One region of the Paenibacillus sp. Lou8.1 genome, then DNA from elsewhere that is predicted to be linked to it. Evidence: riboswitches for the same ligand, from Rfam matches in the RefSeq annotation. Region 1 holds a riboswitch; each other region holds the start of a gene.
What was found. Region 1 has a riboswitch for glycine ahead of NLX78_RS09525 (alanine/glycine:cation symporter family protein). Riboswitches for the same ligand answer to the same signal wherever they lie in the genome.
Positions count from the first base shown of each region.

Region 1 (7,096 bases):
TCACCACATGCAATGCAATAAATCCCGCTTCATCTTCGCCTAATTTTACTCCGAGCGTATTTTCAATTTTTTGGAGAGCATCCAGCCCAACTGCAAATTCTTTTTTGTAAAAGCGTTTAATTTCATACAGCATCGCGTTTTGGAGTGCCAGTCCTTTTTCTTGCCGTTGTATGGCAAAATGAATATGGTCGGTCAACGTTAAATAAATATTATCGCTTAACTCCGTATCCAATACTTCCGTTGCATGCTTTACAATTTCATTCACGACCTCCAGATGAGATACAGGAATATCGTTCAGCAACTCGGTTAGTTTGGCCGTGAACTCGTTTTCATTTAACATGAAAATCTTATCTATTTTATCATCATCGACTTGATCGCCAGCCACCTTTTTGAAGGAAATACCTCTTCCCATCACGATGACCTCTTTGCCTTTATCGTTTTTAGTCAATAGGACGTTGTTATTGAGCACCTTCTCAATAATCATTGAAGTTCCCCCTCCCATCCTTTACCAATAAAAAATGCCTAAGCACAATTCAATACTATTGTTAGCAATAGCACTCAATTGAACTCAGGCATTGCCCGCATCACCGGTCACAATCCTTCGATATAGTGCTATTGTAGCACAAAAAAAAGCGATTTCAACATATTTTATTCTGTTTCGACAAAAAATATTTCTTATCAAGGCCCTTTTGCCTAATTTGCAAGTACATCGTTACCTTATGTAGTCGTACGTTCAATGAGGCTGTACTCTAGCGAATGAAGCTTCATTTGGCGTCCAATCAGCTGAGGGGAAAGCATGAAAAAGGCATTTTGTGCTTGAGCCATGATAGGATTTTGAATCGTTGTAATCCCCAGCGTATGCGCCAGCTCCGTGTTATCGAATCCAACAATTGCCAGATCTTCCGGTACGTTCAGTTTTTGTCTGCGTGCTTCGCAGAGAATGCCCACTGCTACATAATCGTTAGCACATAAAATAGCCTCTGGAAATTCGTCCGGATGCTGTAACAAATCCCGTACGACCTGTTCGCCATCACGGATATTATAAATAGAAGAGTGATTCCAGTGTTGCAACACTGGCAGATTGTGCTCACTCATGATCTGTTCGTAGGCTCGTTGTCTACTATGGGTATTAATACTGCTCGGACGGCCAAAAGCATTGGCTATACGAGTATAGCCTTTTTGTATCAAATGTTTGAGCGCTAACATATATCCTTCATACTGATCCATAGCGACGGAGCGAATATCGGTATGCTCCATTCGTTGCCACGACACGATCGGGCCATATTTGCAATAGGTGCTCAAAAAATCAGTGTCATTCACGCAGGAAATGATGACCAGCGCATCGACTCTTTTTCTTTTTAAATCCTCAAAGGCTTGAAGCTCTTTCTTTTTGTCTTCTCCCGAAGTATAAATAATGGTTTGAAATTCATATTGGCCCGCTACTTCCACAAAGCTGTCCAGAAAAGCGAGAACAATTTCATTAATAGTTGAAGTAATGATACCGATCTGAAGCGTCTGACCCTTGGATAGAGAAATGGCATTCCGATTAGGAACATAATCTAATTCCTGCATGATTTTCAAAATCTTAGCTCTTGTTTCGTGACTAACGTGGGGGGACTGATTTAATACTCTGGATACCGTAGCTTTGGAAAAGCCCGCCAGTTTTGCAATTTGATCAAGATTCGACATGGTGCTTCTCCTCACATAAGAAAAAATACTTGACATGAAACGCGTTACAACGATTAGGATGCTTATGAAGGCATTACGTCTATTTTAAAGTATCTATCAATGCATTTCAAAGGAGAACGGTTATCGTTAGGTTGCATTGTTCGCTGAAATGGGCTTCAAAGTATTCCGTATGTCCAACCACTGGTCGCGGATTTTCCCGAATGGCTATGATGCCGAGCCGAATGAAGCAGGATTGCAATTCTACGACAATGTATTTGATGAGCTGCGCAAGTATAATATTGAGCCACTGGTAACATTGTCACATTATGAAACACCGCTAGGTCTGACGCAGAAGTATAATGGCTGGCTGGGACGTGAAGTCATACAGCACTACGTAAATTATGCCGAAACGGTGTTTATACGCTATAAGGATAAAGTAAAATACTGGCTGACCTTTAATGAAATCAATGTAATGACCATGAGTCCGTTCACCGGTGGCGGTGTGGTTATTGACCGTGTAGAAAACAAACAACAAGCGATATATCAAGCATTGCATCATCAATTTGTAGCTAGTGCACTGGCGACCAAACGGGGACATGAGATCATCCCGGGCGCTCAGATCGGCTGTATGCTGGCACGTATTGAAAGCTATCCACATACGTGTAACCCAGAGGATATACTGAAAGCCCAGCATGAAAATCAGATGAACCTGTTCTTTACGGATGTGCATGCCCGTGGGGAATATTCTAACTACATGAATCGTTATTTTGAAGAAAATAATGTTGTAATACACACAGAACCAGGCGATGCCGAAATATTGAAAAATAACACGGTTGATTTTATCTCATTCAGCTACTATATGACCTTGACCGTATCTGCAGGTCCAGAAGGTGAGAAAGCAGCAGGAAACCTGATTGGTGGCGTGAAAAATCCATATTTACAGTCCTCCGACTGGGGCTGGCAGATCGATCCGATCGGCCTGCGTGTTACGCTGAACACGTTATATGACCGCTATCAAAAGCCGCTGTTCATCGTGGAAAATGGTTTGGGTGCGTATGATAAGGTGGAAGAAGACGGCTCTGTGCATGACACGTATCGCATTGATTACTTGCGTCAGCATATTGTCCAAATGAAGGAAGCGATTGCCGACGGTGTTGATCTGATTGGTTACACCAGCTGGGGTCCTATCGACCTTGTGAGCATGTCTACTTCCGAAATGTCCAAGCGCTACGGATTTATTTACGTTGATCTGGATGATGACGGTAACGGAACGCTCAAACGCTCCAAAAAGGACTCATTTAACTGGTATAAAAATGTGATAGCAACCAATGGTGAAGAATTGTAATTCCATATCATCTCGGGCGGGTATAGCAGAGGACATCCTAAGGATGAAATTTGCTGTATCTGCTTTTTTGATAGACACAATAATAATATTTCAGAGGGCTTCACAAACTTTTCACTTGTAATAAGCTGAAAGTTTTCTGTATAATAAATAAAAATTTCATATGTCTGGTTGATGTTTGCGGGAGATGGAACGAAAGTTCCGACCGAAGGGGCAAAACTCTCAGGTGCTTAGGCTGGTTACAGCAACAAGCGGGGACCGTAAACGGACAGAACTCTGGAGAGACCCTTAATTGGGCGCCGAAGGTGCACCGCAGAAAACATCTGCTTAAACTCTCAGGCAAAAGGACAGAGACGCGAATAACCTGTGACAGGGAATGCCCCTAGGCTTTTTTATGAGCTATTAGAGGTAGAAACCTGCACAAGATGGTTGTATTTTTTCGTGCCTTTAACCTCTCCAGGAGTCGAATCAGCTGATTTGACTCTTTTTTGTTTTCTAATATGCTGGAGGAGCGGGTTGAAATGAATTTGGTACATGTATTAGAAACGATTGACAGCTGGATATGGGGAGCGCCGCTTCTTATTCTTGTAATGGGCACTGGGTTGTGGCTAACGATCCGTTTGAAGCTGCTCCAGGTTATTCGATTGCCTTTGGCGCTCAAGCTAATTGGTAAAGCGCCGGACGAAGGTAGCGGAGATGTAAGCAGCTTCGGAGCATTGAGTACGGCACTGGCAGCTACTGTAGGTACAGGAAGTATTGTCGGCGTGGCAACAGCGATCAAACTGGGTGGGCCCGGTTCATTATTCTGGATGCTGGTTGCAGCTTTTTTCGGGATGGCAACCAAATATGCGGAAGGATTATTATCCGTTAAATACCGTGTTAAAGACCGGAACGGACAATTTTCGGGTGGCCCGATGTATTATATTGAAAACGGGCTTGGCCGCCGTTTCAAGCCGCTGGCGATGTTGTTTGCCTTTTCTGGTGTTCTTGTAGCCCTATTTGGAATCGGTACTTTTCCGCAAGTAAAGGCTATCGTTTCTTCGACGGAAAGTAGCTTTGGAGTGCCAACGGTAGTTACAGCGATCATTATTTCCGTGTTAACGGCTGTTGTTACGATTGGAGGACTCAAAAGTATTGCCAAGGTATCCACAAAGATTGTTCCATTCATGTCGGGGCTCTATATCGTAGTTTGCTTAATTGTACTCATTAAGTTTGCAGGAGAGCTTCCTCATGCGATTGCTTTAGTATTACAAGGGGCCTTCTCGACCACATCTGCAACGGGTGGATTTGCCGGAGCAACGATTATGTTGGCGATGCGAAGCGGAGTTGCCAGAGGTATTTTTGCTAATGAAGCCGGTTTGGGAAGTGCGCCAATTGCAGCAGCAGCTGCTAAGACGAAATGGCCTGCAGAACAAGGGCTGATATCCATGACAGGCGTATTTATCGATACGATGATTATTTGTAATCTGACGGGATTTACGTTGCTGGTTACGGGAATATGGAGTGGAAATGACGATGGAGGTCTGATGACCCAGCATGCGTTTTCCAGTGCCTTTCCGGCTGGTGCAGAACTCGTGACGATTAGCCTTATTTTATTTGCATTCACAACGATACTGGGCTGGAATTACTACGGGGAACGTTGTGTTGAATATTTACTGGGTGTCAAATGGATTAAACCATACCGTTATTTGTTCATCGCACTTGTGGCAGGAGGTGCGTTCATCAAGTTGGAAGCCATTTGGCTGCTGGCAGATATCTTTAACGCAATGATGGCTTTCCCGAATCTGATTGCACTGCTTGGCTTATCGGGAATCGTAGTTGCAGAAACCCGAACCTATATGGATTCTCTGTATCCTAATAAGAAAAAGGGCATTCTTGCAGGTGCCAATGTAGGGGCTGCTATTCAAGTAGAAGAAAAGGGACAAACGGTTAATTCATAAATTCCAAAAGGGAGTGCCCTCAGCCATCACAGGCTTGAGGACACTCCCTTTTGAATGTTACAACGATGCACGCAAAATAGCTAAAATATCTTCTTGATTCAGCTTTTTATAATTACCAAATCCTCCGTACTCCATTTCACGGGCTGCAATGTCCGCGATTTTTTCCAATTGCTCATCATTAATATTGTAATCGGCCAGCGTAGAAGGGGCACCGAGACTTGTCCAGAATGCACTAAGACGGTCAATACCTTCCAAGGCGATTTCTCTATCTGTTTTACCTACGGTGTCTAAGTCAAACATGCTGAGCATCAGCCGCTTCATGCGTGCAGCATCCTGATCCACTGTATGTCTCATCCAGTTGGGAAACAGAATTGCCAGACCGCCAGCATGAGGAATATCATATACAGCGGATAATGCATGTTCAATCGTATGCGAAGCCCAGTCCCCGAAGTAGCCCATTTGCAGTGTTCCGTTAAGAGCAATCGTTCCGGCATATAAAATCGTTTCACGATGCTCGTAGTTGTGCAAATCCTCTAGCAGTTTAGGTGCAGTTTCGATCACGGTTTGCAGCACGGAAAAGCACATACGATCTTGCAACGGTGTATTTTTAACATTGTGAAAATACTGTTCAAACACATGGCTCATCATATCCACCATGCCATATACCGTCTGATCACGTGGCACAGAAAAGGTATTTTTAGGGTCCAGAATGGAGAATTTCGGATGCGTCACCGCACTGCCCCATACGTATTTTTCGTTCGTTTCCCAGTTGGTGATGACAGAATCCGGATTCATTTCTGAACCGGTGGCGGCGAGTGTGAGGATGGTGCCGAATGGTAGAGCCTCGGTCGGCATGTGCTTTTTGTTGATAATATCCCACACATCGCCGTCATATTTAGCCCCTGCTGCGATGGCTTTGGTGCAATCAATAACGCTTCCGCCGCCTACTGCAAGTAAGAAGTCGATGTTTTCATTTCGGCAAATGTCGATGCCCTTCTTAACGGTGGACAAGCGCGGATTCGGCTCTACGCCGGACAATTCATGAATGTTAAGATGTAGCGGCTCTAACGCGTTTAATACCTGGTCATACAGACCATTTCGCTTGACACTTCCGCCTCCGTATATCAGTAAAATATTTTTGCCGTAATTCAGCAGCTCCTGCTGCAGTTCTTCAATTTGATTGTCTCCAAATATTAATTTGGTGGGGTTATAATATGTGAATTTGTTCATCTGGAAAGTTCCCCTCAGTTCATAGTTCATGTTCAAATCGTAAATCGCTTAACCTGATTGCCTGTTGGATACCTAACTTCATCATGTAAGCTATTTGAAATGACGATTAACTATTATACATGAAATGAATAAGGGAATTCAAGTAAATCTAATCTTTGACCGCTCCAGCGGCAAGATCGGAAATAAACTGGCGGCTAATGAAAAGAAACAAAATAATAAGTGGCAGTACAGCCAGCAGGGTGCCCGCAATGACCATCGCATAATCCGTATTGTAAATTCCGTTCAATTGTGACAGTGCAATCTGGAGCGTGAATTTACGCTCATCCGTTAAGACGATTAGCGGCCATAAATAATCATTCCAAGCTCCTATAAAGGTAAACGCGCCGAGAAAAGCGAACGCAGGACGTAGAATAGGCAGTGCTACATTCAAGTACAGTCGAAAAAAGCTGCATCCGTCCATCCGGCCCGCATCCAGCAGCTCCTTTGGGATGGATTCTTCCGCATATTGACGAATCCAGAAAATGCCGAAGGCATTTACCATTCCCGGGATGATAAGCGCTTTGAACGTACCTACCCATCCAAAGGAGGCCATCATGACAAAGGAGGGGACAAGCGAAAGTTGTGAAGGGACCATCATCGTAGCTAGCAGAACGATAAATAGCACTTTTTTGCCCGGAAAATCAAACTTGGCGAATGCAAAACCTGCCAGTGAATCGAAAAACAGAACCAATAGGGTAACAGAACTGGCTACAAAAAGGGTATTAAAAAAGGCTCCGGCAAAATTAATCTGCTGTAATACTCTCGTTATGTTATCCAAGAAGTGGCTGCCAAACCACAATTGCGGTGGAAAACGGTAGATGTCTGAAGTGGTACGAGTTGCCATGACGATCAGCCAGTAAAATGGAAACATCGACAG
Region 1 is NZ_JANAVN010000005.1:284,725-291,820, forward strand. It holds gene licT (BglG family transcription antiterminator LicT) at 1-484, opposite strand, end outside; gene NLX78_RS09515 (LacI family DNA-binding transcriptional regulator) at 718-1,689, opposite strand; partial or broken gene NLX78_RS09520 (glycoside hydrolase family 1 protein) at 1,820-3,013, shown strand; glycine riboswitch at 3,182-3,258, shown strand; glycine riboswitch at 3,277-3,371, shown strand; gene NLX78_RS09525 (alanine/glycine:cation symporter family protein) at 3,532-4,950, shown strand; gene NLX78_RS09530 (iron-containing alcohol dehydrogenase) at 5,008-6,180, opposite strand; gene NLX78_RS09535 (carbohydrate ABC transporter permease) at 6,329-7,096, opposite strand, start outside.

Region 2 (7,096 bases), on a different contig from region 1:
GCAGAAGATATTGCCTCTGTGTCCAAAGGAACGATTACGGGTAAATCCGCTGGTAAAGCGGTTATTACAGCGACCTATAATGGCAAAAAACTGACGATTAACGTGCAAGTAGGCCTTGTAGACCGTCTGGAAACAGACTCGCGTGTAATTGCGCTTGGTGCTCAGGAAACGAAGCAACTGAAAGTAACAGGAGTTAAGAGTGGCGGTACAAAAACAGATGTAACTAAGGACGCCACCTGGACAACTAGCAATGTAAAAGTGGTTGAGGTTAGCGAAGGTTTGATCAAAGCGAATGGTAGCGGTAAGGCAACTGTGACTGCTTCATATGGCAAGCAAAACATTACGTTTACGGTAGAAGTGGACGTAGCGCAAAAGATTGAAGCGGATGCAATCGCGCTATCGCTCAAATCTGGAGATCAAAAAACCATCGCGATTGTGGTTAAATCGAGTGATGGTAAAGAAAAGGACGTTACGGCCCAAGCTGAATGGAAAACGTCTAATTATAAGGTAGCCACTGTTAAAAAGGGTCAGGTTACCGCGGTTAGCTACGGTAAAGCTAACATTCAGGCGAAATTTGGCGGGAAGGTAATCAGCGTACCTGTGGATGTTGATACGCTTAAATACCTGCAAACAGACGAAGTCGCATTGAATTTGAAGGCAGGACAGCTGGCTAAGGTTACGGCTACAGCCACGTATAAGGATGAGTCGGAGAAGGATGTCTCCAAACCGGCTGTCTGGTCCTCGTCCAGAATTATTGTTGCGACCGTCAAAGACGGTAACATTAAGGCACAGGGCAAGGGTAAAGCTGTAATTACTGTGAAATATGCAGGTAAAATGACGAAGGTACAGGTAACCGTTCAGTAAAAAAGAGAGCAAGCATACGTCCAAGGACGATAGGCTTGCTCTTTTATTTTAAGGAGGCTACCGCTTATAATTTATGACTTATCCTTCTTGGTTGGTGTGTTGCGTGTAAGTGATTCGGTCAAACGCTTGCCAGTCGGCGTCTGGGCCAACCCGCCTTTGGCGGTCTCGCGGTGCTTCGACGGCATCGCACTGCCGACTTCAAGCATCACGTCAATGACTTCGTCAGACGGAATAGCGCTGCGCACACCCGCCAAAGCCATATCTGCTGCGGCAAGTGCAGTCACGGCTCCCAGCCCGTTGCGCACGATGCACGGGATCTCCACGAGTCCGGCGACGGGGTCGCAAATCAGGCCGAGCGTGTTCTTAAGGGCGAGACCCACGGCGTGAACAGCCTGTTCAGGCGTACCACCGCGCAGCTCGACCATAGCGCCAGCGGCCATCCCGATAGCTGAGCCAATCTCAGCCTGACAGCCTCCCTCCGCGCCAGAAATGAAGGAGTTGTTGGCGATCACGTAGCCAATGGCTCCAGCGGCGAATAGGCCGTTCACCATATGCTCATCATCCCAGCCGAACCGTTCCTGCGCACTGATGAATACACCAGGGATAACCCCACATGAGCCTGCGGTAGGCGTGGCGACAATGCGACCCATGGATGCATTAACCTCCGACACGGAGAGGGCATAAGCCATGGCGAGCGCGGAGGCATCACCGGAGCAGGTTTCCCCTGCCCGCAGATACTCGGCTAGGCGCTTGCCGTCACCGCCCGTCAATCCACTGCGGGATACGGTGTCTTGTGTCTGACCGCGATGAACGGCTTCCTTCATGACTTCATAATAATCAGACATTTGGCGAAAGATTTCTTCCTCCGTTGTATTCGTTTCTTGTACCTGCTCTTGAATCATCAAGCGGCCAATCGTGGTGGATTCTTCAGCGCATAAAGCGCTGATCTCATGCAGATGGCTAAACCGCATCGGATTCAGCTCCTTTTTTCAAATTAATCATCTTAATTTCATACATATGAGGTAAAGAACGCAGTTCCGCAATTAGTTCAGCTGGAGCAGAACTGTCCGTTTCAATGGCGGTGAGTGCTTCACCATCCCGGCCCTTGCGATCTACGTGCATATAGGCAATGTTAATGTGAGCCTCGCCCAGCGCTGAAGTTATCGCGCCCAATGTACCGGGCTTATCCGAGTGGAGAAGCACCAGCGTAGGCAGCTCCCCGGTCAGATTGACCCGGAATTCATTCAGTTGCTGGACATGGATGCTGCCGCCGCCGATGGAGGAGCCCAACAGTGTGCGCTGATCCTCGCCCTTCCACAGCTCGAAACGGACAGTGTTCGGATGAGGGGCGGGGAGTCCGCTGACGGCGAATTCCACGGCCATCCCGGCTTGTTCGGCCCATTGCTCGGCATCGGGAATCCGGTGATCGTCCGTATCGTAATTAAGCAGTCCTGCGATGAGCGCCAGATCTGTACCGTGTCCTTTATACGTATCGGCAAAGGAGCCGTATAATGTCATGCGGGCACGGTCAGGCTGCGCTCCGAGCCAGTGCCGGGCAACGCGTGCGAGTCGCACCGCGCCTGCGGTGTGTGAACTGGAAGGTCCGGTCATGGCCGGGCCGATAATGGAAAATACATCTTTGAAACGCATGGTGTGGCCCCCTGTATGTTCTAATACCATACTATATGGTATTTCCGCGTCTTTGCGCGTTTATGACGGTTCCTAATGCTGACGCGCAATGTGAGCACAAAAAAGGACAGGATAAGGAAGTTTCCCTTATCTCTGTCCTCGTTACCTGAGAGTTTCGTGCGGTGTTCTTACCGCCTTACCCCTTGGGTGGCTTGCGCTCTCTCCAGAGTTGCGTCAGATGACGATACATGGACCTGAGAGATTATCCGCCAGCCGGGTGCTGGCGTCTTGCTCCTTCGGTGCCGCCAGAGTGTAGGCTCCCTGGACAGACTCTCCCGTCATCTTCATTCGCGTATACCGTTCTACATGTCTTCCTTAGGGTAATGTATGCCGTGCTCGGTGTCAATCACAGGGTTCAATTTTTACATAAACAGGTGCGTTTCCAATAAAAAAGATTAAAATTTACATAATTATGGATGAAATCAGGAAGGAATTAGAAGATTGGCGGCTAATCTGATAAAGGACAAGTACATTTATAGAAAACATAGGAGGGATATTGACGTATGGTAAAAGGCTTGCGGTTCACAGGTTCACGCTTAAAAGGGATGCTGCATCTAGCAGCAATCGTATCACTGCTGATCGGGATCTTCGTTCCATTCGGTCAGGTCAAGGCAGAGGGAGTATTGACAGTAGCCGAAGCACTTCAAGGCCAAAGCAGTGGAGGTACGGTGACGGTGGAAGGCTACATCGTCGGACATGCTACCGGATCGAAAACGGCTAACTTTTCTTCTCCGTTCGCGAATGATTTTAACGTACTGATTGCTGATCAGGCAAATGAACGTAATACGTCTAATCTATTGGATGTACAGCTGACTTCAGCGTACAGAGGGCAATTTGGGCTGTCAGGCCATCCTGAGCTGATCGGCAGCAAAATTCGTGTGACGGGTACACTCGGCGCCTACAATAATTTTGGTGGAGTGAAAAGCCCAAGCGCTGTTGAACTGGTGAGCGGAAGCGAGCCGGGGGAACCAGGTGAACCTGGCGAACCTGGCAACCCGGGTCAACCCGGTACTACATTGCCGGATGGAAAAGGCAAAAAGGTGCTGTTCGATAATACGCACGCACAGACCGCTGGTGCAGCAGATTGGGTCATTGAAGGCGCCTTCTCCGACTTTGCCAATGGACTGCGTAATGTAGGCTTTACGGTAGACCAATTGAATCGCCCCATTCCTTTTACTTATGGAGAGCAGGCCATAACATATGACAAGCTGCGCCAATATGATGTGTTCATTATTGGTGAAGCGAATGTTGCCTTTAAGGCATCCGAGCAGGCTGCTCTGCTGCAATACGTGAATAACGGGGGGAGCGTCTTCTTCATCTCCGATCATTATAATGCGGACCGTAACAAAAACCGTTGGGATTCCTCCGAAGTTATGAATGGCTACCGTCGTGGAGCCTATACTAATCCGGCCAAAGGCATGACTGCAGAAGAAGCAGCATCACCGGCGATGCAAGGATTAACAAGCTCCGATTGGCTGGCGACCAACTTTGGTGTTCGTTTCCGTTATAATGCGCTTGGTGACGTGAATGCTACTGACATTGTAGCCGCAGATCAATCTTTCGGTATTACCAAGGGTGTGCGCTCGATTGCAATGCATGCAGGATCTACGCTGGCTATTATTGATCCTACCAAGGCTAAAGGCATTGCTTATATCCCTTCAGGCACGAACAAATGGGGGAATGCTGTAGACCAGGGAGTTTATAACGGTGGGGGCCGTGCAGAAGGGCCTTATGCCGCTATCTCCAAGGTAGGTCAAGGCAAGGCAGCGTTCATCGGTGATTCTTCCCCTGTAGAAGATGCTACACCGAAATATGTGCGTGAGGAAAACGGACAGTCGAAGAAGACATATGATGGTTTCGAGGAAGTGGATGATTCCACCTTCCTGGTACAAACGGTCCAATGGCTTGCATGGAAGCAGGACTACACGAAATTGTCTGATGTGGCAGGTTTGACTCTGGATCAACCAACGAAGCTTCTGCCATTCGAGGAGCCTGCGGCTTCTACCGAACCACAGGCTGAGCCTTGGTCTGCGCCGGCAGCAGGCTACAAATGGTATGATCCTAGAACGTTCAAGTCTGGCTCCTATGGAGCGGCTTCATAATTATCGCCAGAAGCTCAATGTGAGCTGGCATTAGTTAGTCGTTTGATCCCTGTAGAGGGATCAAACGACTTTTTTTGTGATGAAAATTAACCTGTGGTTGGTTATTTCATTACATTTTGTGCCAGAAAGGCCGCGCTACTGCTGGATCATTGATTTTTTAAATGATGTTGATAGCATAATCTTAATTGATATATCCATATACTGGTGATAGGATGTATTCAAATTATTCCGACAAAAACGGTATGTAATGTTCATGAGAGGTTTTAAACATCAAACATGGTGAGAATAAGCGGGACAAGACCATGGAGAATGGAGGAAGCGCGCATTGAATACCGAACCCGTGTTGGAAATTAAAGGATTATCCGTCTCTTTTCGCATCAAGGATCAATATCACCCCGCAGTCGACCATTTGGATCTGACGGTCAACCCCAATGAAGTGCTGGCTGTAGTCGGAGAATCTGGCTGTGGCAAAAGCGCGCTGGCGCTTTCTATCCCGCAACTGCATGACATGGAACGCACACGTGTAGAGGGAGAGGTCCTTTTTAAAGGCACGGACCTGAACCGTCTTTCTTCAGGGCAAATGAATAAAATCCGCGGAGCGGGCATTGGTATGATTTTTCAGGACCCGCTGACAGCACTCAACCCGTTGATGAGCATTGGCAAGCAGATTGAGGAAAATCTTGATTATCATACGTCACTATCTACGAAGCAAAAAAGGGAACGTGTGCTGGAGCTGCTGGAAAGTGTAGATATACCGAATCCTGTGCGTGTGTATGATCAGTATCCGCATGAACTGTCAGGAGGGATGCGGCAGCGTGTGATGATCGCGATTGCCATAGCTTGCCGACCTTCTCTTATTATTGCAGATGAACCAACTACTGCGCTCGATGTAACGATCCAATCGCAAATTCTCGACTTGCTCAAACAGCTTCAACAGGAGACTGAGAGCGGAATTATCCTGATTACGCACGATCTTGGTGTTGTGGCAGAAGTAGCCGACCGCGTGGTGGTCATGTATGCCGGAGAAATCGTGGAGAGCGCTGATGTTTTTGAATTATTCAGGCATCCACAGCATCCGTATACGCGTTCTTTGCTTGCTTCTATGCCGGGATCGCATACCAAGGGGGAATCACTGCATGTCATCGGCGGCATTGTTCCCTCATTACAAGATATCCCCCGCAATAGTTGCCGCTTTGCTCCGCGTATTCCTTGGATTCAGGAGAGAGTGCATGAAGACCATCCCCAACTAAATGAAATTTCCCCTGGACATTGGGTCCGTTGTACATGTTATCAGCATTTTCATTTTGAAGACGAGGCAAAGGGGGAGGTTGCTCATGGCACTACTAGAGTTAAATGATCTAAGGGTCCACTATCCGGTGCGCGGTGGTTTCTTCCAGCGTGTTATCGATCAGGTGAAAGCAGTGGATGGCGTGTCGATCAGCATTGAGGCAGGCCAGACATACGGGCTGGTGGGAGAATCCGGCTGTGGAAAAACGACGACAGGCAGGACGATCATCGGTCTAAATAAGCTGACGAGCGGACGGATTCTGTTTAAAGGAAAGGACCTTACAGCTCTGAGCCGTAACAATCGCCATCCACTGCGTAGAGATATTCAGATGATTTTTCAGGACCCATACTCTTCGCTCAACCCGCGTAAGCGCGTATTGGATGTCATTGCTGAACCGCTGCGAAATTTTGAAAGGCTGAGCAGTGAGGAAGAACGAAGGAAAGTACAGACGTTGCTGGAAAAGGTCGGCTTGAACGCCGATGCAGCCTACAAATATCCGCATGAATTTTCCGGGGGGCAGCGGCAGCGGATCGGGATCGCGCGTGCGCTTACATTAAACCCCAAGCTGATCATTGCAGATGAGCCGGTGTCGGCGCTGGACGTTTCCGTGCAGGCACAAGTGCTTAATTTTATGAAGGATGTGCAGCGGGAGTTTAATTTAACGTATTTGTTCATTAGTCATGACCTAGGTATTATCCGCCATATGTGTGACCAAATCGGTATTATGTATCGGGGTCGTTTAGTGGAGCAGGGGAGCGAGCAAGACATTTATGAGCGTCCACAGCATCTGTATACCCAGCGCCTCATTGCAACCATTCCCAATATTGATCCTACAAAACGACTGGAAAATGCCCAAAAAAGGCGAATGCTTTTATCCTCCTACAAAACAGAGCTACCCCAACATCTAGACGCGAGTGGAAAGCCGTTTGCACTAAAATCAGTAAGTCCATCCCATCAAGTCGCGCTACCATAAGGGGGGTACAGAATATGTGGAAATTTACACTGCGTCGGCTGCTGGTTATGATCCCTCAACTTTTTGCACTGAGCGTGCTTATATTTTTCCTAGCTAAGGCTATGCCGGGGGATGCCCTGACAGGACTTATTACCTCGACACCCAATCTGAATCCGGCCGCACTGGAAGAACAGCGACAAA
Region 2 is NZ_JANAVN010000009.1:12,753-19,848, forward strand. It holds gene NLX78_RS13985 (Ig-like domain-containing protein) at 1-864, shown strand, start outside; gene sdaAA (L-serine ammonia-lyase, iron-sulfur-dependent, subunit alpha) at 936-1,835, opposite strand; gene sdaAB (L-serine ammonia-lyase, iron-sulfur-dependent subunit beta) at 1,825-2,514, opposite strand; glycine riboswitch at 2,726-2,841, opposite strand; gene NLX78_RS14000 (DUF6359 domain-containing protein) at 3,057-4,655, shown strand; gene NLX78_RS14005 (ABC transporter ATP-binding protein) at 4,981-6,012, shown strand; gene NLX78_RS14010 (ABC transporter ATP-binding protein) at 5,990-6,916, shown strand; gene opp4B (oligopeptide ABC transporter permease) at 6,931-7,096, shown strand, end outside.
Region 2: it holds a riboswitch for glycine, as region 1 does, so the genes downstream of both, sdaAB (L-serine ammonia-lyase, iron-sulfur-dependent subunit beta) here and NLX78_RS09525 (alanine/glycine:cation symporter family protein) in region 1, are expected to answer to the same signal.

Region 3 (7,096 bases), on a different contig from region 1:
ATGGAAGGTAAGCCGGTTGTAGTCCGTACTTTGGATATCGGTGGCGACAAAGAACTTCCTTATCTGGACCTGCCGAAAGAAATGAATCCGTTCCTCGGATTCCGTGCTATTCGTCTGTGTCTGGATCGCCAGGATATTTTCCGCACTCAATTGCGTGCTTTGTTGCGTGCGAGTGTGCATGGTAACCTGCGCATCATGTTCCCGATGATTGCTACGCTGAACGAATTCCGTGAAGCTAAAGCTGTTTTGTTGGAAGAAAAGGAAAAGTTGGTAGCCGAGGGTGTATCCGTATCTGAAGAAATTCAGTTGGGCATCATGGTAGAAATTCCTTCTACAGCGGTATTGGCTGACCAATTCGCAAAAGAAGTGGATTTCTTCAGTATCGGTACAAACGATCTGATTCAATACACAATGGCAGCGGATCGCATGAACGAGCGAGTTTCTTACCTGTATCAACCATACAATCCATCCATTCTGCGTCTGGTGAAAATGGTTATTGATGCCGCTCACCGTGAAGGACGTTGGGTTGGTATGTGTGGTGAAATGGCAGGAGATACAACAGCAATTCCGTTGCTGCTGGGTCTTGGACTTGATGAGTTCAGTATGAGCGCAACTTCCATTCTGCCAGCACGTAGTCAAATCTCCAAGTTGTCCCGTGCGGACATGGAAAAACTGGCTACAAAAGCTCTAGACATGCAAACAGCAGAACAGGTTGTTGAATTGGTTCAAAGCATCGAAGGCTAAGGAAGGGTATTACATTTCAAAGGTTATATCTTTTTCCAACAAAAAATTGCTGTGTACATACAGCAGCCGGTATCTATTTAGATACCGGCTTTTTTGCATCCTTTAAGTAGAATTTGTTTTTAACTGCATGAGCAATTCAGTACAGGTTTGCGGGCTGCGGTAGTTTCGTCCAATCGTGTGACTGGAGTAGTATATGGTGCATTGAGCACCAGCTCAGGGTTCTCTTCTGCTTCCCGCGCAATATGAATCATAGTGTCGACAAAAGCATCAAGTGTTTCCTTACTTTCCGTCTCCGTGGGCTCGATCATGATGCACTCCTCTACATTCAGCGGGAAGTAAATTGTAGGCGGATGGTAGCCGAAATCAAGCAGCCGTTTGGCTACATCAAGCGTGCGCACTCCAAATTTTTTCAAGCCTCGCCCCGACATTACGAATTCGTGTTTGCAATGTCCAGGGTAGGGCAGGTCAAAATGTGGAGCGAGCCGATGCATCATGTAATTGGCATTGAGCACAGCGCATTCCGATACACGCTTTAAGCCATCAGGACCGTAGCTACGGATATAGGCGTAGGCACGAACGAGAATACCGAAGTTGCCGTAAAAGGCTTTAACCCGTCCAATAGAATCTCCCTGTTCCCGGTCCCAGTGGTACACCCCCTGCGGATCACGTACGACAAGCGGCTTGGGCAAATAAGGGATGAGCCGTTGCTTTACGCCGACAGGCCCAGCGCCGGGGCCGCCGCCTCCGTGAGGGGTACTCATCGTTTTGTGCAAATTGAGATGCACTACATCGAAGCCCATATCCCCGGGGCGGGTAATTCCCATGATGGCGTTGGAGTTCGCCCCGTCATAGTAGAGCAGACCACCCGCGTCATGCACGATGGCAGCAATGTCAGTGATTTGCTTCTCGAACAGCCCAAGCGTGTTCGGGTTGGTCAGCATGAGCGCAGCGGTGTCGTTGCCTACGGCTTGACGCAGCGCATCCAGATCCACCAGCCCCTCAGGGGTGGAGGGAAGGGTGACTGTTTCGAAGCCCGCGACGGTTGCGCTGGCGGGGTTCGTTCCGTGCGAGGAATCCGGCACGAGCACCTTGGTACGTCGCTCACCACGTGCTTCGTGGTATGAGCGAATCATCATCAGCCCGGTCCATTCGCCATGGGCGCCCGCGGCAGGCTGAAGTGTGACGGCATCCATGCCAGTTAACGCAGCCAAATCATTTTGGAGCGTATGCAGCAGCTCCATAGCACCCTGGATGCTCTCCTCGGGCTGATATGGATGGATTTTGGCGAAGCCTGTATATCGGGCGACATCCTCATTCACTTTCGGATTGTATTTCATCGTACAGGAGCCGAGCGGATAAAATCCGTTGTCCACGCCGAAATTGCGCCGGGACAAGGCGGTATAATGCCGAATAACGTCTACTTCGTATACCTCGGGTAATGCCGCAGGTTCACTGCGCAGCGCATAATCTGGCAAAAGCTCTGCCACCGGGCGACGGGGAACGTCGCACTCGGGAAGAGAATAGGCGATGCGACCCGGACGGCTCAATTCAAAAATGAGCGCTTGATCGTGTTCCTTCAACAGCCCTTGTTTCTGATCCTGTCCGGTGTGTATCATAGCAATCCCCCCAAGGTGTGTACAAATTGGTCAATCTCCTCTTTGGTTCTTTGCTCCGTCACGGCAATCAACATGTGACCAGCAAGTTCCTCATAGTCCCGGCCCAAATCGTAGCCAGCGATAAATCCAGCAGCTAGCAACTCAGTCTGGAGTTTGCTCATATCTGTACCCTCAGGCAGTCTAAGGGCAAATTCGTTAAAGGTCGGTGCGTTAAACGAGGCTGTTACGCCCTTCAAGCTCAGCAATTGCTCTAAAGCATAACGGCTTTTATGCAAATTTAGCTCGGCTACTTCCTTGATCCCCTGTCTACCCATGACAGACAAGTACACAGATGCAGATAAAGCTAGCAACGCTTGATTGGAGCAAATGTTAGACGTGGCCTTTTCGCGGCGGATATGCTGTTCCCGCGCTTGCAAGGTCAGCACGAAGCCGCGTTTACCGTTACGGTCAGTGGTCTGACCCACAATACGGCCGGGGATACGGCGCATATGTGCCTGAGAAACGGCAAAGTATCCACAGGTCGGACCGCCGAGAGAAGAGGAGATGCCAAGTGGCTGCGCATCTCCTACCACAATATCCGCGCCCTGTTTGCCGGGTGTCTCCAGCAAGCCAAGTGCCAGTGGGTTGGCGCTGACGACCAAAAGACCTTTGTGCGCATGGATGAGATCAGCCATCGGCTTCAGGTTTTCCACGGCTCCGAAAAAGTTGGGGCTTTGGACTAAAACAGCCGCGGTCTGTTCTGATACGGCCGCCGCTAACGCATTAGCATCCGTTACCCCGTCCGAACAGCCAATCTCCACGATGTCCAAATCCAATCCGCGTGCATAGGCTGCCAATACCTGACGTGCCTCCGGATGGACGGACCTTGATACGATAAGCTGTTTACGGCGGGTAGCTGCGGCGGACAGTGAGCCCGCTTCCGCCAGTGCAGTCGCTCCGTCGTACATGCTGGCATTAGCTACAGCCATGCCCGTCAATTCGCAAATATACGACTGAAATTCGAAAATGGCTTGTAGCTCGCCTTGGCTTACTTCCGGCTGATAGGGGGTGTAGGCTGTGTAGAATTCCGAGCGTGAAGTGATGTGCTGGATGACGGACGGAATATGATGATCATAGATTCCTGCGCCAAGAAAGCTGGCATGTGTGTCTGTATTGGCGTTGTGTCCGGCCAGCTCGGCCAAATGTCGGGTCAAGGCTCTCTCGTCGAGCCGAGAAGAAAGAGGGAGTTCCCCTTGATATCGAATGGCCTCAGGAATGTCACTGAATAAATCATCAATGGATGAAACGCCGACCACACGCAGCATTTCGATTTGATCCTGTTCAGTCATAGGGAGATAGCGATGCTGCTTCATAGGTTCTGGCTCCTTTCGAAAAGCAAAATTTAAATCGTAAATTAGCTAATAAAAAAGTGTGAGATGAAAACCCAGAAGTTCATATCTGACATGTTTGCTTTATTGAAATGAAGAGAGTTTAAGATCAGCGCGGGCGTTTATAAAAGGGTGCTGCCACCACCTCGGCACGCAGGCGTTTGCCACGAATCTCAACCTCCAGCGGTGTGGAGAGGGTGCTAAAACGACTGTCTACCAAGGCGAGGCCGAGATTACGCTTCAAGGTGGGCGACTGAGTCCCCGTTGTGACCTCACCGATGTGTTGTCCTTCTGCGAATACCGGGTAATGGGCGCGAGGGATACCGCGATCCATCATTTCCAGCCCGATCAATTTGCGAGGAATCCCTTGATCTTTCTGACGTTGCAGTGCTTCTCTACCGATAAAATCTCCTTTATTCAGCTTGACGAAGAAACCTAGACCGGCTTCGAGCGGTGAAATCGTGGCAGATAACTCCTGTCCGTACAGCGGCAACCGTGCCTCAAAGCGTAGGGTATCCCGAGCACCAAGTCCAGCGGGAATCAGCCCATACGACTCACCGGAACGAAGCAAACCCTCCCATACGGCTGGTGCTTCCGCGGCAGGTACGTAAAATTCAAAACCGTCTTCACCCGTATATCCGGTTCGTGAGACGAGTGCTTTTGCTCCGAACAATGGCACATTCTCATGGAAGCGAAAAGATGCCAGATTCGTAATGTCCGTATCTGCCACGGCTGCGGCAATACGTGCTGCTTCCGGTCCTTGCAACGCCAGCAATGCTATCGCATCAGACACATTCTCCATGTGAACGGATGCAGGCATATGGCGAATTAGCCAATCCCAATCCTTATCGATGTTAGAGGCGTTCACAACGAGCATGTAGCGCTCCGGTCCTTTGCAGTAAACAAGCAGGTCGTCTACTACCCCTCCATCGGGGTAACACAGGAGTGAATATTGTGCCTGACCTGGTTCCAACTGGCTGACATCATTCGTGGTCACCCTTTGCAGAAAAGCTTCGGCCTCTTTGCCTTCAACCAAAAATTCGCCCATATGCGATACATCGAATAAACCCGCACGTTGCCGGACGGCCTCATGCTCCTTTTGAATGCCGCTAAACTGAACGGGGAGCTCCCAGCCGCCAAAGTCAATACAACGAACCCCAGACTGCGTCCCGTAGGACGAATATAGCGGTGTTTTTCGCAAATTAGTCATTTTTCCACTCCTATCCGGTGTGATCGGCTAAACAAAAAAGACAGGCCGAAAAAAACGTATAGACGGCAGTCTACACTCTTTTTTCAGCTCTGTCCTTGATACCAGAAAGTTACCCCGGTATGTACCGGGTTTCCCCTTGGGTGATCCGCTCCAATAGCGAATGCTCTCCAGAGATGCGTCCGGCAGAGGTCCTTTTGCCTGAGAGATTCACCTGCAATGCAGGCTTACTCCTTCGGCGCTACCTTCGGGATCAACAGTATATTACCTGGCTTTGCAGATAACAACTTGATCCGATTCGCGTGCACTTATGTCTCATAAGCGGCAACAGCTATGCGAATCTTTTTGGCAGTCTCTCCCTCCGCGTTCATCCGCGTTTGCAGTTGTCGGGGTGTTTTCCAAAGCATTTGCTATAACCCATTAATACGCAAATTCATTCAAAATGTCAATAAAAATGTCATCAAAAACAATAGAAAAAACATTTAATATATAAATAAGGATATGTAAGCGTTTGTTATAAGTTATCATATTTTTATATAGTACGCCATATGAGGTCATATGAAGTATTTTTGTTAGTATTATTGACATGAGTGTTCCTGTTGTCATAATCTTAACCTGTCTAATACAGGTGAGCAAAAGCGATTTTATTCATATGGAAGTGAGGGGAACAGGATGGGTGAAGTAAAGCAGCAACTTTGGTATACAGACGAACATGAGTGGGTTCAGCGCACAGAGAATGGAACGTTGCGGATTGGTATTACAGACTTTGCACAGCATCAACTGGGTGATATTGTTTTTGTAGAATTACCTGAGGTGGGAGTAACGATTGAGCAGGGAGCGGAGATCGGTACGATTGAATCGGTGAAGACGGTATCCGACCTTTTTGCTCCGGTGACGGGAACCGTATTAAAAGTGAATGAAGCGCTGGAAAGTACGCCTGAGCTAGTGAATGAATCTCCCTATGAAAAAGGTTGGATGATCGAAGTAGAGATGGGTAAAGATGTGGAGGAAGCATTGGGCAAGCTACTGTCTGCGGATCAATACGAGCAGTTGATTTCCGATGAGCAGTAATGGAGCAATGTAGTATGGAATAAGAGTGTTATTTGTCTGCTCGATTTTTGTATACAACAGTCGCTATGATTTGACATAGCGGCTATTTTTTTGTCTTTTTTCAGACGTAATTACGTGTTTTATTCTGATGTAGAGGGTTGTCCCTATAGTAAGAATCATACATAATCCAGTACGGTTTTTCGACTAATTTCTATAGCTACAGGTCATATTAAGAAGAATTATGCAGGTATAATACCTTCTCGGATAATTTAAATTTAAATGTTGTCATCAACGTTCATGACGAAAGTACGTTTTCATTTCGTTGATGAAGATAGCGCTGTCATTTAGTATGAATTTTAAGAAAAGGTAGTGATGCTTACCTACAAGGAGGATTTGAATATGAGTACATTGGACGCAAAGCCAAGTTCAAAAGGAGGCACTCGTGTCGCCGTACAGCGTTTTGGCCGTTTTCTCAGCGGTATGGTTATGCCCAACATGGGAGCCTTTATCGCGTGGGGATTGATTACGGCACTCTTTATTCCGACCGGGTGGTTCCCGAACGAAGGTTTTGCACAACTGGTTGATCCGATGAAAAATTATTTGCTGCCGCTGCTGATTGGTTACACGGGAGGCACGATGATTCACGGACAACGTGGAGGTGTGATTGGTGCCATTATGACGATGGGTGTCATAGTGGGAGCCGATATCCCGATGTTCCTGGGCGCGATGGTCGCTGGTCCGCTGGCTGCGTGGATATTGAAGAAGTTCGACAAGGCCATTGAAGGCAAAGTCAGATCAGGCTTTGAAATGCTGGTCAATAATTTTTCGGCCGGGATTATCGGTGCCATTCTAGCACTGCTTGCCCATGTGGCGATCGGCCCGGTTGTACAAATGATCAGTCAAGTATTGTCGGCAGGGGTACAGTTCCTCGTGAACGCAGGGCTACTGCCGCTTGTCAACCTCATTATTGAGCCCGGAAAAGTATTATTTTTAAACAACGCGCTGAATCACGGAGTATTAAGCCCGATTGCGTTGGAGGAAGCTGCAAGAACAGGGAAATCCGTACTGTTCATGCTGGAATCCAACCCTGGGCCGGGGCTCGGTATTTTGCT
Region 3 is NZ_JANAVN010000011.1:84,141-91,236, forward strand. It holds gene ptsP (phosphoenolpyruvate--protein phosphotransferase) at 1-744, shown strand, start outside; gene gcvPB (aminomethyl-transferring glycine dehydrogenase subunit GcvPB) at 864-2,360, opposite strand; gene gcvPA (aminomethyl-transferring glycine dehydrogenase subunit GcvPA) at 2,357-3,712, opposite strand; gene gcvT (glycine cleavage system aminomethyltransferase GcvT) at 3,837-4,937, opposite strand; glycine riboswitch at 5,114-5,212, opposite strand; gene gcvH (glycine cleavage system protein GcvH) at 5,607-6,005, shown strand; gene NLX78_RS16835 (PTS mannitol transporter subunit IIBC) at 6,384-7,096, shown strand, end outside.
Region 3: it holds a riboswitch for glycine, as region 1 does, so the genes downstream of both, gcvT (glycine cleavage system aminomethyltransferase GcvT) here and NLX78_RS09525 (alanine/glycine:cation symporter family protein) in region 1, are expected to answer to the same signal.